One region of the Sphingobium sp. KCTC 72723 genome, then DNA from elsewhere that is predicted to be linked to it. Evidence: predicted binding sites of a transcription regulator. Region 1 holds the regulator's gene; each other region holds the start of a gene.
What was found. Region 1 encodes LexA, which represses DNA repair genes until DNA is damaged. Its sites were predicted from a motif close to GTTCCNCNCTTGTTCT; they were not measured.

Region 1 (4,584 bases):
TGGCGTGCGCTGTTTCCTTGTCGGTGAAACACTGATGCGCCAGCCCGACGTGGAGGCCGCAACGCTCAATCTCCTCACCGGCGCATGACCGGCCTCACCCATCTGGACGAAGACGGCGCGGCCCGCATGGTCGATGTCTCTGCCAAGGCCGTAACCGCGCGCGAAGCCGTCGCATCCGGGCGGATCGACATGATCGCCGACGCTGCCAGCGCTATCGCGGCGGGCCTCGTCAAGAAGGGCGACGTGCTGGCGGTCGCGCGGGTCGCGGGCATCATGGCGGCCAAGCGCACCGCCGACCTCATCCCGCTCTGCCACCCGATCGCGCTCAGCGCCGTCACCGTGGATTTCGCCCTCGACGCCACGGGCGTCACCGTCACCGCCACTGCCCGCACCGCCGGGCAGACGGGCGTGGAAATGGAGGCGCTGACCGCCGCATCGGTCGCGCTGCTCACTGTCTATGACATGGCCAAAGCGCTCGATAAGGGCATGATGATCGGCAATATCGGCCTGATCGCAAAGACCGGCGGCAAATCGGGCGACTGGCGCCGCACCCCATGAGCCTGCTGCCGGTAGCCGAAGCCCAGGCCCGCCTGTTCGCGCTGGCAACGCTCTTGCCAGCAGAGCAAACTCCGCTCGTCGCCTGCACCGGCCGCTGGCTGGCGCAGTCCATAATCGCCTTGCGCGACCAGCCATGGGCCGCTCTGTCCGCGATGGACGGCTATGCCGTGCGCGCGGCCGAAGAACCCGGCCCTTGGCGCATCACTGCAACCAGCAGCGCCGGTGGCCCGCCCCCCGCATCGCTTGGCCCCGGCGAAGCCTGCCGCATCTTCACCGGCGCGCCTCTGCCGCCGGGTGCCGACGCCATCCTGATTCAGGAAAATGCCGCCGTCGAAGCCGACCTGCTTCGCGCCATCGACGGCACGCTGGCCACGGGCCGCCACGTCCGCCCCGCCGCATCCGATTTCGGGAATGGTGCGCCCCTGCTCGAAGCAGGCGCACGGCTCGGCCCGGCACAGATCGCGCTGGCGGCACTGGGCGGTCATGGCCAGCTCCCCGTCCGCCGCCGCCCCTGCATCGCGCTGATCTCGACCGGCGACGAACTCGTCCCGGCCGGCGCACCAACCCCACCGGGCCGCCTGCCCTCCTCCAACGCGCCGATGCTCGCCGCCCTGCTGGCCGCGCTACCCTGCGATGTGATGGATCTGGGCATCGTGCCGGACGATCTGGACGCTATGGTCGCCGCTCTCGCCCGCGCAAAGCAGGCCGACATCATCGTTTCGACTGGCGGCGCATCGGTCGGCGATCATGATCTGGTCCGCCCCGCCTTCGCTCAGGCTGGCGGCACGCTCGATTTCTGGAAGATCGCCATGCGTCCGGGCAAGCCACTGATGGCCGGTCGGCTGGACAGCGCGCTGTTCCTGGGCCTGCCAGGCAACCCCGTATCGGCCTTCGTCACCGCAACTTTATTCCTGCTGCCCCTCGTCCGCCACCTGTCGGGCGCGCACGATCCGCTGCCGCCAACGCTCGAAGCGCGCCTCGCTTCCCCCCTGCCGCAAACCGCCGAACGCGACGATTATCTGCGCGCACGTCAGGGCAAGGATGGAATCGTTACGGTAACGTCACAGGACAGCGCCGCCACTGCCGCCCTCGCCATGGCCGATTGCCTCATCCACCGCCCCGCCGGATCACCAACCGCCGCGCAAGGCGAAAGCGTCACGATAATCCCGCTTTAGCCACAAATATATGTCAGCAATGCTGTCTTTCTCCGACCATATCCTCGCGATGGTCGCGATCGCCAAATTGCCGCTCACCTTCCTGAAATCGCACGCCATTTCCCCAACGCCGACGATTGGCGTCATGGTCTGTCCGGTGCCGATCGTTAGCAGGGTAAGGAATTTGGGGCATCATCACTCTCTATGTCCATCTTGCTGTCTCTTTTGTCGGCAGCATGATCGCAAAACCCCCTTGCCCCCATCTCGTTCCCGCAAATGCGACGGGTTGCAGCGGCGCTTGACTTGCCCCGTTCCGTTTACTAACTGTTCTTCATACGTTCCACGGAAGGACCGCAGTCATGTTGACGCTCAAGCAGCAGGAATTGCTCAGCTTCATTCAAACCCGGCTGGATGAAGGCGGCGTGTCCCCCTCGTTCGAGGAGATGAAGGACGCGCTCGACCTGCGTTCCAAATCCGGCATCCACCGGCTCATCAACGCGCTGGAAGAACGCGGCTTCATTCGCCGCCTGCCCAACCGCGCCCGCGCGCTCGAAGTGTTGAAACTGCCCGACGCCATGCACCGCACGCCCGCTGCCCCGGCAAAACCCAAAGCCGCGCCCAGCCTGCCGATGCTGCCCACGGCGGCCAATGACGTCATCGAAATTCCCCTGCACGGCCGCATCGCGGCAGGTGTTCCGATCGAAGCGATGGAAGGACAGAATATGCTCTCCGTCCCCGCCGCCCTGCTCGGCGCGGGCGATCATTATGCGCTCGAAGTCTCCGGCGATTCGATGATCGAAGCGGGCATATTGGACGGCGACTTCGCCCTGATCCAGCGCACCGAAAGCGCCCGCGAAGGGCAGATCGTCGTCGCCCTGATCGACGAGCATGAAGCCACGCTCAAATTTTTCCGCCGCGAAGGGCCACGGGTCCGGCTCGACCCGGCCAACAGCGCCTATGAACCGCAACTTTATGATTCCAATCAGGTGCGGATTCAGGGCAAGCTGGCCGGACTGCTGCGCCGCTATAACTGAGGACGGGCCAAGTTACGGCGCGGTGCTGGGCGCGCGATCCACGGATGCGCGTCGCCCGGCTGCCGCACCGTCCTGACCGAACCATTGGCCAGGTTGATGGCGACGCCACCCGTCCGCGCCAGCAACCGGCGGTCGATTTTCAACCAGCGCGGCCTGCACCAGCGCGGCAATCCCCGGTCGGCGATCACGATATCCGCCGCCGCGCAGTCCTTCTCAAACTGCACCCGCTCCACGAACATGGAATTGCGAGTCATCAACACCGCCCATGTCCGCTCGCCCGCCCGTACCCGCGCCGCACATAAATCCGCCGAACAGCGCGCCTCCGGCAAACCCGCCAGCGCATCCAGCGGCCCGTCATAGCCCGCACTCTCCGCCAGCGTATCGCGCACATAATCTCCCGCTCCGGCACGCAGCAACGCCATCCGCCCCGTCGCCATCCGCACCACGACATGGCGGCCATCGCCCGTCACCAGCAGGTCAGGCGGCGACTGCATCAGCATCGCCGCCACACCGACCACAACCCCGCCAAGCCCCAGCCACCGCCCCCCGCTGCGCCACAACAGGCACCACAACAGCCCGCCGATCGTTACCCCGAACGTCCATCCCGGCATGGCCGGCGTCACCATCATCGCCATCGGCTGCGCCGCCACGCCATGGGCCAGCACCAGCAACAGGCCCAGCGCCCGTTCGGTCAGCCACCAGAATGGCGCGCCCAACCCCGCCAGATCGAACAGCAAAGCCAGCGCCTCCAGCGGCATCACCACGAACGTCGTCAGCGGAATCGCGATGATATTGGCGAACGCCCCCAGCATCCCGGCCTTGTGAAAATGAAACAGCGCGATCGGCATCAGCACCAGTTCGACTGCGATCCCCGTCATCAACGTCGCGGCCAGCACCCGCATCCCCTTGCGCATCACCCCCTCGTCCCGCGCCGCCGCAAAGGCCCGAAACCCCGGATGCTCCGCCAGCGCGACCAGCGCCGTCACGGCGGCAAAGCTCATCTGAAAACTCGGCCCCGCCACCGCTTCGGGCCAGAAGGCCAGCACGACCAGCGCGCCCGACGCCACCAGCCGCAGCGTAATCGCGTCCCGCCCCATCGCCAGCCCGCCCAGCACCAGCAACGCCGCGACGCACGACCGCACCGTCGGCACTTCCGCTCCGGTCAACAGCGTGTATCCGATCCCGGCCAGCGCTCCGCCCCCTGCCGCGATCAGCATCAACGGCCACTCCAGCGCCGCCCGGCGGCTCAGCGCCATCACCCGCATCAGCAGGAAAATCACCGCCCCGATCAGCGCCGTCACATGCAGCCCGCTGATCGACAGCAGATGCGCCAGCCCGCTGCGCCGCATCGCTTCGGCATCCGCCTCGGCACTCGCGCCCTGATCCCCGGTCGCCAGCGCAATCGCAATGCCCTGCGCCGGGCCATCGACCTGCCCGGCTATGTGCGTGAACAAACGCGCCCGTAAAGACGGCGCGACACTGGCCGGACGCAGCAACGCGATTGGCTTCAAAGCCTTGCCGGTCGCACCGATCCCTTGAAAATAGGCGCGCGCGGCGAAATCATAACCCCCCGGCACGGCGGGCGGCGCGGGCGGCATCAACCGCACGCGAAAGCGGATCACTGCCCCTTCACCCAGCCCCGCCGGTACATCATCCTCCGCAATATTGACCCGGATCATCCCCGGCAGCGCTGGCGCATCGACGGGCCGCAGCATCGCCCGCACCATCTGCTGCGCTGGCACCGGGCGCACCGACACCACTTCCCCCGTCACCGTCGCGAACAACGCGCGCGCCAGCGGCGGCTCCCCCACCAGCATCGCCTTGCCCCACACCAGCGC
Region 2 (4,584 bases), 1.6 Mb from region 1:
GGTCGGGCGCGGCTTTCTCGAACCGGGCAAAGGCCTGCATGATGCGTTGCAGGTCTACCGGGCAAACATCGGGGCAATAGGTATAGCCGAAATAGACGAGGCGGTATTTGCCCTTATAATCGTCCCAGCGCACGGGCTGGCCATCCTGCCCCGTCAGGGTGAAAGGCGCGCCGATGCGCGCACCGGCCAGTTCGCCCAGCGCGCTGTCGCCGCTTGATGCGTTGCCGTCCGCCCCCATATTGCAGGCAGCCAGCAGGGCCAGCAGCGGCAGGACGAGCGCGAGAGATGCTTTGTTCATGGTGCCACCAGCCATGCCTTGCTATGGGCGGATTTGCAAATGCAACGGGGCGCAGAATGATGAAGAGGCTTGTTTCCGCTTTTCTTGGGTCGATGGCACTGGCGCTGCTGGTTCCCGGCCCTGCGCAGGCGCAGTTTTCCGACAATTATAATTTTCTCAAAGCGATCAAGGACAAGGACGGGCAGAAAGTCACTGACCTGATCCAGAAACCCGGATCCACCGTGATCAACAGCCGCGACGTGTCCACCGGGCAAAATGCGCTGCATATCGTCATTGCCCGGCGCGATGCGACATGGCTGTCCTTCTTGCTGGGGAAGGGGGCCAATCCCAATCTGGCCGACAATGCGGGCAACACGCCATTGATGAACGCGGTGCAAAATCGGTTCGAGGAAGGCGTGCAGACTCTGCTTTTGGGCGGGGCGCAGGTGGACAAGGTCAATGGCAGCGGCGAAACCCCGCTGATCCGCGCGGTGCAACTGCGCGATCTTACCCTTGTCCGCCTGCTGGTGGCCAAGGGGGCCAATCCCGACAGGCGTGACACGATCGCGGGCATGTCCGCCCGCGACTATGCCACCCGCGACGGCCGCACCCCCGGCCTGGTCGAAGCGCTGGCTGCGGCCAAGAGCAGCAGCGCGCCCAAGGGGCCTGTGCAGGGTCCGACATTCTGATCCGCTGACCCCTACCACCCCAGCTCGGCAGCATGATCCGGGTCGGACAGCGCGGTCAGCCGCCGCGCGGCCCGGCGCGCGAAACGCAGCGTCTCTGCCTTGCGCCGGGCGGCGGCCAGCGGTTCGACCGGGGCAGGGCGGACCAGTTCGGCATCATATTGGTCCGCCACGATCAATCCGGTGCGCGTCGGCCATAATGATTCGCTGTCGAACAGGCCAATGTCGAACCCGGCTGGCACCGCCCAGAAGAAACGGTCGCAATAATCGAAATAGTCGGGCCATTTCTGGTCCCCCAGCAAGTCCGCCCGGCTGCACTTGATTTCCACGATGGTCAGCCGCCCAGCCGCGTCGATCGCCATGATGTCGGCGCGGCGGCCATTGGGCAGCGGCACTTCCAATATCCCGCTCATGTCGTGGCGATAGAATAGCCGCAACGTCCCCCGCGCCACCGCCAATGCAGTGCCATCGGTCAGCGGCGAACAGGTTTGGGCAGCATCACTCATGCCCCGACATTAGAACATGTCAGGAACAAAAGAAAAGGCCGATTCGGACAATCCCGAACCGGCCTTTGTATTTTGTCTTTCGCCGTGGCGCGCATCACGCGCGCTAATATTCAGCGATAAAAGATATGATTGTCGATCATGGCCAGCTTGGCCTTGCCCCAACCCGGCGAAACGCGGCGGGCGTGGAAGAACAATGCGCCTTCGGCCCGGCTGTCCCAGCCGTCGTTCATCGCGATCTGGGCGATGGCAACGGCTTCGCGCCAGCTTTCGCTCTGCGCGCGCACCGGCGGCATGGCCCGCCCCCGCACGAAACTGAACTGGCTGGGCTGATAGACGACACCGCACAGGCTGTCGGCGAAACGGCCCGACTTCGCCCGGTTGATGATCACCCGCGCGACGGCCAGCTGGCCTTCCAGGCTTTCGCCCTTGGATTCGAAATAGACGGCCCCGGCCAGGCACTGCATGTCGCCGTCGAGCGATTCGGGCGCGCCATGGGCATCGACCAGAGCCGCGAGGCTGCTTGCTGCAAAATTGGAAGAGGTGGGGAAATCGGAACCGGCATTGGGCGCGGAAACCAGCGGCTGCACGATTTCGCGCGGCGCGGAGAAAGTGACGGCGGGCTTTGCCTCGGCCGCAGGCGCTGTCATGGTCAGCGCAGTATCCCTGGGAAGGGAAGCTGCCGACGGGATCGTTTCACCAGCGATCGACATGTCGGAAGCAGAAACCGCCGCAGCGGCCGATAAGGTAAATGCCGCGAAGATGGCGGCTTTCAGACGGAAACTCATTATAACTCAAAAACATGCGGTTCTTGGCCGGAAACGTTGTTTTGTAACCCATATTCGCCAACGTCTGGCCGCCCCCCGTCTGCGTGTTTACCGCGTCCGCCCCCCTTGGACGACTGCGGCAACCTGCGCGTTCAGCGTGGGCGGCGCTTTGCACAACACGTTGCGATGAGTCAACGATCAGCAGATCGTTTCAGCGGCGAACCGTTCCGCTTCCGGGATGTCGAGTTCGATTATCCACAGGTCGGGGTCCGACTTGCGGCGGCGCGCAACATAATGTGCCATCGCCTCCGGCCCCTCCTCCGGGGAAGGACCACAGCGCATCAACGCATAACCGCCGGCAAAGTTCGATACCCGCTCGAAAAGGCCGACATCCTGCCCCTTGTCGACCGCCTGGACCAGAATCACGCCGCTGATTTCGTCGCCCTTCGCCAAAATCGTGGCAAAGCCGCCAGCCGCATTCACGCGCCGCCGCAGCGCACCGACCAGCATGGCGGTGGTAAGGCGGGCCGGCTCGGTCAGGCTAGTCGCCCTGCTCCGGCGCCTGTTCCGGCGCACGTCGCGGCCCATATCCCGGCAAAGACGCCAGCGGAAATTGGGACCGCATGAACGTGCCGGTGCCGCGCCCGACTTCCTCGCCATCCTGATCGATCAGGCTGGCTTCGGCAACATAGACGCGGCGCTTGCCGCTGATCCAGCGTCCCTCGGCCCGGATGCGCCCCGGACCGATCGGCCGGGTAAACAACAGGTTGAAGGCGGTGGTCAGCAGGAATCGGTCGCTGACCAGGCTATTGGCGGCATAGAAAGCCGCATCGTCCAGCATCTTGAAATAGATGGTGCCATGCACCGCGCCTGCCGCGTGAAACTGATTTTCGTCCACGTCGAAATCGATGACCGAACGCCCCGGTTCGGTGATGGTCAGGGCAGAGGGGAACAGGCGATTGATCGGCGCGGACCGATAGAGATTTTCCAGCGCGCGGAAATGCGCCGTTTCGCCGCTCGCCGGGACCATGGTCTCAGGCTGCGTCACGCGCCCCGCCACCGGCCAGCAGGGCGTGCAGCGCTGCGGTCGATTTGGCACCGCGCAAACGCGCCACCTGCGCCTCGTCGCGCAGATAGCGGGACACCCGCGCCAGCGTCTTGAGATGTTCAGCCCCGCTATCGACTGGCGAAAGCAGCGCAAACACGACATCGACCGGCGCATCGTCCACCGCGTCGAACGCCACGGCCGGTTCCAGCAGCACGACGACGCCGCACATCCGGTCCAGCCCGGCAATCTTGGCATGGGGAATGGCAACGCCGCCGCCAAAGCCGGTCGACCCCAGACGTTCGCGTTCGAACAGGGCGTCACCCACCATGTCCGCTTCCAGATCATAGGCGCAGGCGGCCAGCGCCGCGATCTTCTGGAACAACTGCTTCTTGCCGTTGACCGACAGGCTCGTGGCCAGCGCGTCAGCGGAAACGATGTCGTGGAAATCAACCATGGGCAATCCGAACCGGCCGAGCCGCGCCCAGCCTTGGAAGTCTTATGCGCGATGCTCTGGGAATAACAAGTCCGGCCCCATAAGCCGCCTGCACCATCAGGTCAACAGGCGGCCCGTGGCGGGCGGGGTCCGTTCAGCGGTTCCGAACGTCCCCACCCATCTCGTCAGACACGGGGTTCTACCCAACCAATCGTGCCGTCATGGCGACGATAGACCATATTATAGGCCGCCGTTCCGGCATTGACGAACAACAGCGCATTGGTGTTGCGCAGGTCCAGCATCATCACCGCGTCCGACACGCTCGCTTCGGGAATATCGACGCGCGTTTCCGCGACGATCAGCGGCGCATCGGCCATTTCCTCTTCTTCCGCAGCAGCAGCAGCGAAGATGGTGTAGCCCGCGCCGTCGATGTCATCGACGCTGTAACTGCTCACCCGCTGCGCTTCGGCGGCGGCGGACTGGGTATGACGGTCTTTCAGGCGACGCATATAACGGCGCAATTGCTTTTCGATGCGGTCGGCCGCCTGGTCGAATGCGGGATGCGCCTCCTGCGCCTCGCCCGATCCTTTCAGGATCAGACCGGCCATGACATGGCACACAATGTCGCAGTGAAAGGCACCATGGGGGGCGGTGCGGAAGGTCACCTGAGCGGAGATCGCGCGCGAGAAATATTTCTCGGCGATCGCTTCGAGCCGGTCGGCGACATGACTTTTGAGCGCTTCGCCCGTGTCGACCTGATGCCCGGAAACACGAATATCCATATGCCTTCTCCTTATTTTTGCCCGACCGCCAGGAAAACGGCCGGGTTGCCATGGAGGCGACAAGCGGCCTGTTCAGCCCGTCTGCGCC
Region 3 (4,584 bases), 700 kb from region 1:
AGCAAGTTCGCGGCATCCGCCCCGCTGGCTTCCGACGCCAGGTTGGACAATGCGAATATGTCGGCCACGTCCGACAGACCCAGCAGCGCGGGATCGAACAGATTGACCGCGTTTTCCGTGCTGGCCGATCCATTGCTCGCAATGTTGTTGGCGAAATCCAGCGTCGTCTGGAACACGCCGATCGGACTGGCTTCCTTGACGAAGATGAAGCCGCCGGTCAGCGGATCATAGGTCAGCCCTTCAAGCCCGATATTGGGCGAAAAAGTGCCAAGATTGACGACCTGCGCGTCATCCCGATCCTTGGTAGCGCCTGCCTCATAGGTTATCAGGACGGCATTGCGGTCGCGTTCCTCGGTAAAGACGAACTGGCCACCCCCGATATAGGTAATGCCTTCCGGATCGTAGAAAGCCGTGCCTTGCGGGCTGCTGCCTGCCCCCAGCGTCATCGTGCTGATCAACTGGCCGGTCTTGCTGACTTCCGTGATCGAACGCCCGCCATCGCCAATGAGGAACAGGGTGCCGCTATCCCAATTATAGGCCACACCGGACGCTTCCTGCCCCAGCAAGTTGCCGGTCGACGCCGTCGTGCGGGTGGGTTCAGGCAGGTCATAGCGACCGACGCGGACGTAATTCGAAAGATCCATGGAAAACTCCGAAGCATTGCGGTGGCATGTTATTCGGAGAATCGGCATGAAATACCCAATTCCACTTTACATCTTTGGAACTGAGAATCTGGTTATTTCCCCGTTAATCCCATCATCTAGGCAATCAAAATGACGCTTAGAGGCTGACTCATAAAGAAGCGTTTTGATTACAGTCGCGTGCGATTCTGCGGGTGATTTGGTTGACGGATGCGATGAAAAGCCAGGTGGTGGCGCTTTCGATGGTTCGCTCGAAGTCCTTGGCGAGGCGGCGGTTGCGGTTCAGCCATGCGATTGTCCGCTCGACTACCCAGCGGCGTGGCAGAAGCTTGAAGCCCTTGGCGGCGTCGGAGCGCTTAATTATGTCCAAGGTCCATGTGCCGATTTTGGTGAGCGCGGTGCGCAGTTTGTCCCCGGCATATCCCCCATCGGCGAAGACGTGACGCAACCACGGGAAGGTTTGGCGGATGCTGGCAAGGACGTCAGGCGCACCGTCGCGATCCTGGATATCGGCGGTGTGAACGATGGCACCGACCAGCAGGCCCTGCGTGTCTGTGACGATGTGCCGTTTGCGACCCTTGATCTTCTTGCCCGCGTCAAAGCCCCGTGGGCCGCCACTTTCTGTCGTTTTCACACTTTGGCTATCGATGACACCCGCGCTGGGAGAAGCTTCCCGACCCATCGCTTCACGTGCCATTAGCAGCAGGGCGTGGTTGATCGATTTCCACACACCCATTGCGCTCCATCGGTAGAAATAATGCTGTACAGTGGTCATGGGCGGAAATAGCCCTGGCGGCAGCATCCGCCACGGCAGGCCGCCCCGAAGCAGATAAAGGATCGCCTCGACAATCTGCCGGTAATCCCAAACTGGCGGACGACCGAGCTTCGAACGCGGTGGGAGCAGCGGTTCCAAAATCGCCCATTCCGCGTCAGTCAGATCACTTGGCAAAAGCAGTTCGGCTCTGGCATACTGCCGCCGGGTGGTGTCGGTCCACATGTGTCACTCCGTCGTCGTTTCGCAACTCCGACTGAATCACATCTCGCTGATATCACCCAACTTCTTTTTCGGTCAGCCTCTTAGATGACAATCGCTATGCAGCAGCGTGAAACTGGGACGGGCGATCGCATCCGGCACGCGGACAGGGTCGCAAGCTCATGGCATGATCGGCCACAATCCTCGGCGCGACCCCCTCCCCTGCGCAATCCAGCATGGCTGCATATTTTGCTCGGTGGTGCAGGGCGCGATTAGAACATATAGTGAACATATGTCCGATTCGTCCCCTGCCCTCCTGTTGTTGAAAGAAAGCCTGCAAAAGCTCGAACCGCGTCGATCCACTTCGCCTTCCGCGCTCTTTTTGCTGGGCCACGATCATATCGACGCACTGCTGGGCGGGGGGCTGGCGCGTGGGCGGCTGCATGAACTGTTCGCCGATGAAGGGGATGCAAGCAGCGGCGCAGGTGTGGCTGCATTGTTGAGCCTGCTCGCAGGGGAAGGGCGACCTTTTCTGTGGTTGCGGACCGAAGCGATGCAGAAACGCGCGGGACAAATTCATGCAGGCGGGCTTGTGGAACTGGGCATCGACCCGGCCAGACTACTGCTGGTGCTGGTCCCAGACGAAGCCACGCTGCTCCACGCCGCAGCGGAGGCGGCGCGCTGTTCAGGGCTGGGCGCGCTGCTGGTCGAGGGATGGGGTGCGATGCGCGGGCTGAACCTGACCGCCAGCCGTCGCCTCATGCTGGCTGCCGAAGCATCCGGCGTCACCCTGTTCCTGCTGCGAATAGCCGCCGATCCTGCACCCGGCGCCGCCGACACGCGCTGGCGGGTGAGTGCTGCGCCCTCGGTCGCATTAGAGGCCAATGCGCCGGGTATGGCGCTGTTTCAAATCGAATTGTTGCGCCGCCGCGCCGGTCCTCCTGCCGGTCCATGGCGTATGGAGTGGGACCGTGACCGACTATGTTTCAGACATCCCGCCGATGGCCGAGTCATGGGAGGGAGAGAGCATGACGATAGCGATACCGATCGCTCGCAATCGCCGCTATCTCGCCCTGTTCTTCCCTTGGCTCCCGGCGGAACGGCTGCGGCTGACCCGCCGCCCTATGTCCGCCGCGCAGGATGATCGCCCGCGCGCTTTCGTCGAGAAGCAGCATGGCGCACTGCGACTGGTGGCCGTGGATGAGGCAGCGGCGGCGTTGGGCCTGTCGCCCGGCCTGTCGATGGCAGACGCCCGTGCTCGCGTGCCTGACATCGACCTGTTCGATCATGCACCCCATGATGATCAGGACTGGCTGGAACGACTGGCTGACGGTTGCGCCCGCTATACGCCCACGGTTGCGCTCAATCCCCCCGATGGGCTGATACTCGACACCACTGGCTGTGATCATCTGTTTGGTGGGGAAGCGGGACTGTCCAGCGATCTGGAACGACGCCTGACCCGGTTGGGCGTCACCGCGCGCCATGCCTATGCCGCCACGCCAGAGGGTGCGCGTGCATTGGCCCGGCATGTCGCAGGACCAGCCTGCGACGAGGACAGCGCCATCCGCCGCCTGCCTGTCGCCGCGCTGGAACTGGAGGAGGAAGCCACACTGGCATTACGCCGGGCGGGCCTAAAGACCATCGGTGACGTTGCCCGTCGGCCGATGTCATCCATCGCTGCCCGTTTCGGCGCGCACGCTGTCATGGCGATCCGCCGGATATTGGGAGAAGCCGACAGCGCACTGGCACCCCGGCGGGTCGTTCCGCCGCTGGGCGTGGAACGGCGCTTCGCCGAACCTGTGGCTCGTACTGAGACTATACTGACTATCTTGGCGGAACTGGCGGGGGAAGCGGCCCTTTTGCTGAAGGAAAAAGGCCATGGCGGTCGGCATTTCGAGGCACTGTTTTTCCGCACCGATGGCCTTGTCCGCCGTCTTGCCGTGGAAACCGGCGCGCCTATGCGCGATGTGCCTGCTTTGATGCGGTTGATGCGGGAGCGGATCGACAGCCTGAACGATCCCATTGATCCCGGCTTCGGTTTCGACCTGCTAAGGTTGAATGTGCCGTTGAGCGAACCGCTGGGCGCATCGCAGCTCCGGCTGGAAGGTGGCGCGACCGGCGAGGCAGCCGTAACCGCACTGGTCGAACGGCTGAGCGCCCGGCTGGGCCGTGCGCGGATCCGCCGCTTTGACGCGCGCGACAGCCATATACCCGAACAGGCCGAACTTACCCTGCCCGCGCTTGATCCGCCCCCATCCCACCCTTGGCCATCGCCGCAGCAGGGCGAACCGCCTCTGCGCCCCATTCACCTGTTCGATCCGCCCCAGTCGATAGATGTGCTGGGCGCGGAAGTCCCCGATGGCCCGCCACGCCGTTTCCGTTGGCGGCGCGCCCTGCATGAAGTCGCCCGTTTCGAGGGGCCGGAACGGATCGCCGGGGAATGGTGGCGTCGGCGGCCCGGCTCCATATTGCTGACTGACGACAAGGGCGATGAGCATGTCCGCTATCTTCTTGGCGACGCATCCAGCCATGTGCGGGATTATTACCGGGTGGAGGACCGGCGCGGTCGCCGCTTCTGGATTTTCCGGCTAGGTTTTTTCGAAGCGGACAAGCCCATGCCGCACTGGTATTTGCACGGCCTGTTCGCATGAGCCGGGGACGTGATCCGGGGCCGGAGGAAGCTGCAAACCAGCCTGTTACGCTCGATGTTGCGCTGCGCACGCGATCAGCCGGACCGATATCGCCTGAACCCGGCTTTATGGAACTGGTGGCCGCGACCAATTACAGCTTCCTGCGTGGCGCATCCCATCCTGCCGACATGGTGGCGCAAGCGTTGGCGTTTGGCCATGCGGGCATCGGCATTGCCGATCGCAACAGTGTGGCGGGGGTGGTGCGGGCATGGAGCGCACTTAAATCGGTGCGCCGGATGCTGGCGGAAGATGCCGGCGACCAGAATATCCGCCCCAGCGA

Region 2: SPBM01_RS18180 (MmcB family DNA repair protein) is a predicted target of LexA. The motif match lies at 1,481-1,496, and genes of this name have one in related genera.
Region 3: SPBM01_RS08415 (ImuA family protein) is a predicted target of LexA. The motif match lies at 1,889-1,904, and genes of this name have one in related genera.

Annotation. Positions count from the first base shown of each region.
Region 1 covers NZ_CP060388.1:976,546-981,129, forward strand. The annotation lists gene trpC (indole-3-glycerol phosphate synthase TrpC) at 1-88, shown strand, start outside; gene moaC (cyclic pyranopterin monophosphate synthase MoaC) at 85-558, shown strand; gene glp (gephyrin-like molybdotransferase Glp) at 555-1,733, shown strand; gene lexA (transcriptional repressor LexA) at 2,072-2,746, shown strand; gene SPBM01_RS04925 (ComEC/Rec2 family competence protein) at 2,737-4,584, opposite strand, start outside.
Region 2 covers NZ_CP060388.1:3,769,471-3,774,054, forward strand. The annotation lists gene SPBM01_RS18170 (SCO family protein) at 1-313, opposite strand, end outside; gene SPBM01_RS18175 (ankyrin repeat domain-containing protein) at 355-966, shown strand; gene SPBM01_RS18180 (MmcB family DNA repair protein) at 978-1,469, opposite strand; gene SPBM01_RS18185 (cell wall hydrolase) at 1,580-2,179, opposite strand; gene SPBM01_RS22025 (hypothetical protein) at 2,115-2,423, shown strand; gene SPBM01_RS18190 (DUF1491 family protein) at 2,432-2,743, opposite strand; gene SPBM01_RS18195 (PaaI family thioesterase) at 2,775-3,263, opposite strand; gene SPBM01_RS18200 (PTS sugar transporter subunit IIA) at 3,268-3,735, opposite strand; gene hpf (ribosome hibernation-promoting factor, HPF/YfiA family) at 3,900-4,496, opposite strand; gene dnaQ (DNA polymerase III subunit epsilon) at 4,569-4,584, opposite strand, start outside.
Region 3 covers NZ_CP060388.1:1,681,234-1,685,817, forward strand. The annotation lists gene SPBM01_RS08405 (lamin tail domain-containing protein) at 1-644, opposite strand, end outside; gene SPBM01_RS08410 (IS5 family transposase) at 793-1,638, opposite strand; gene SPBM01_RS08415 (ImuA family protein) at 1,907-2,758, shown strand; gene SPBM01_RS08420 (Y-family DNA polymerase) at 2,643-4,265, shown strand; gene SPBM01_RS08425 (error-prone DNA polymerase) at 4,262-4,584, shown strand, end outside.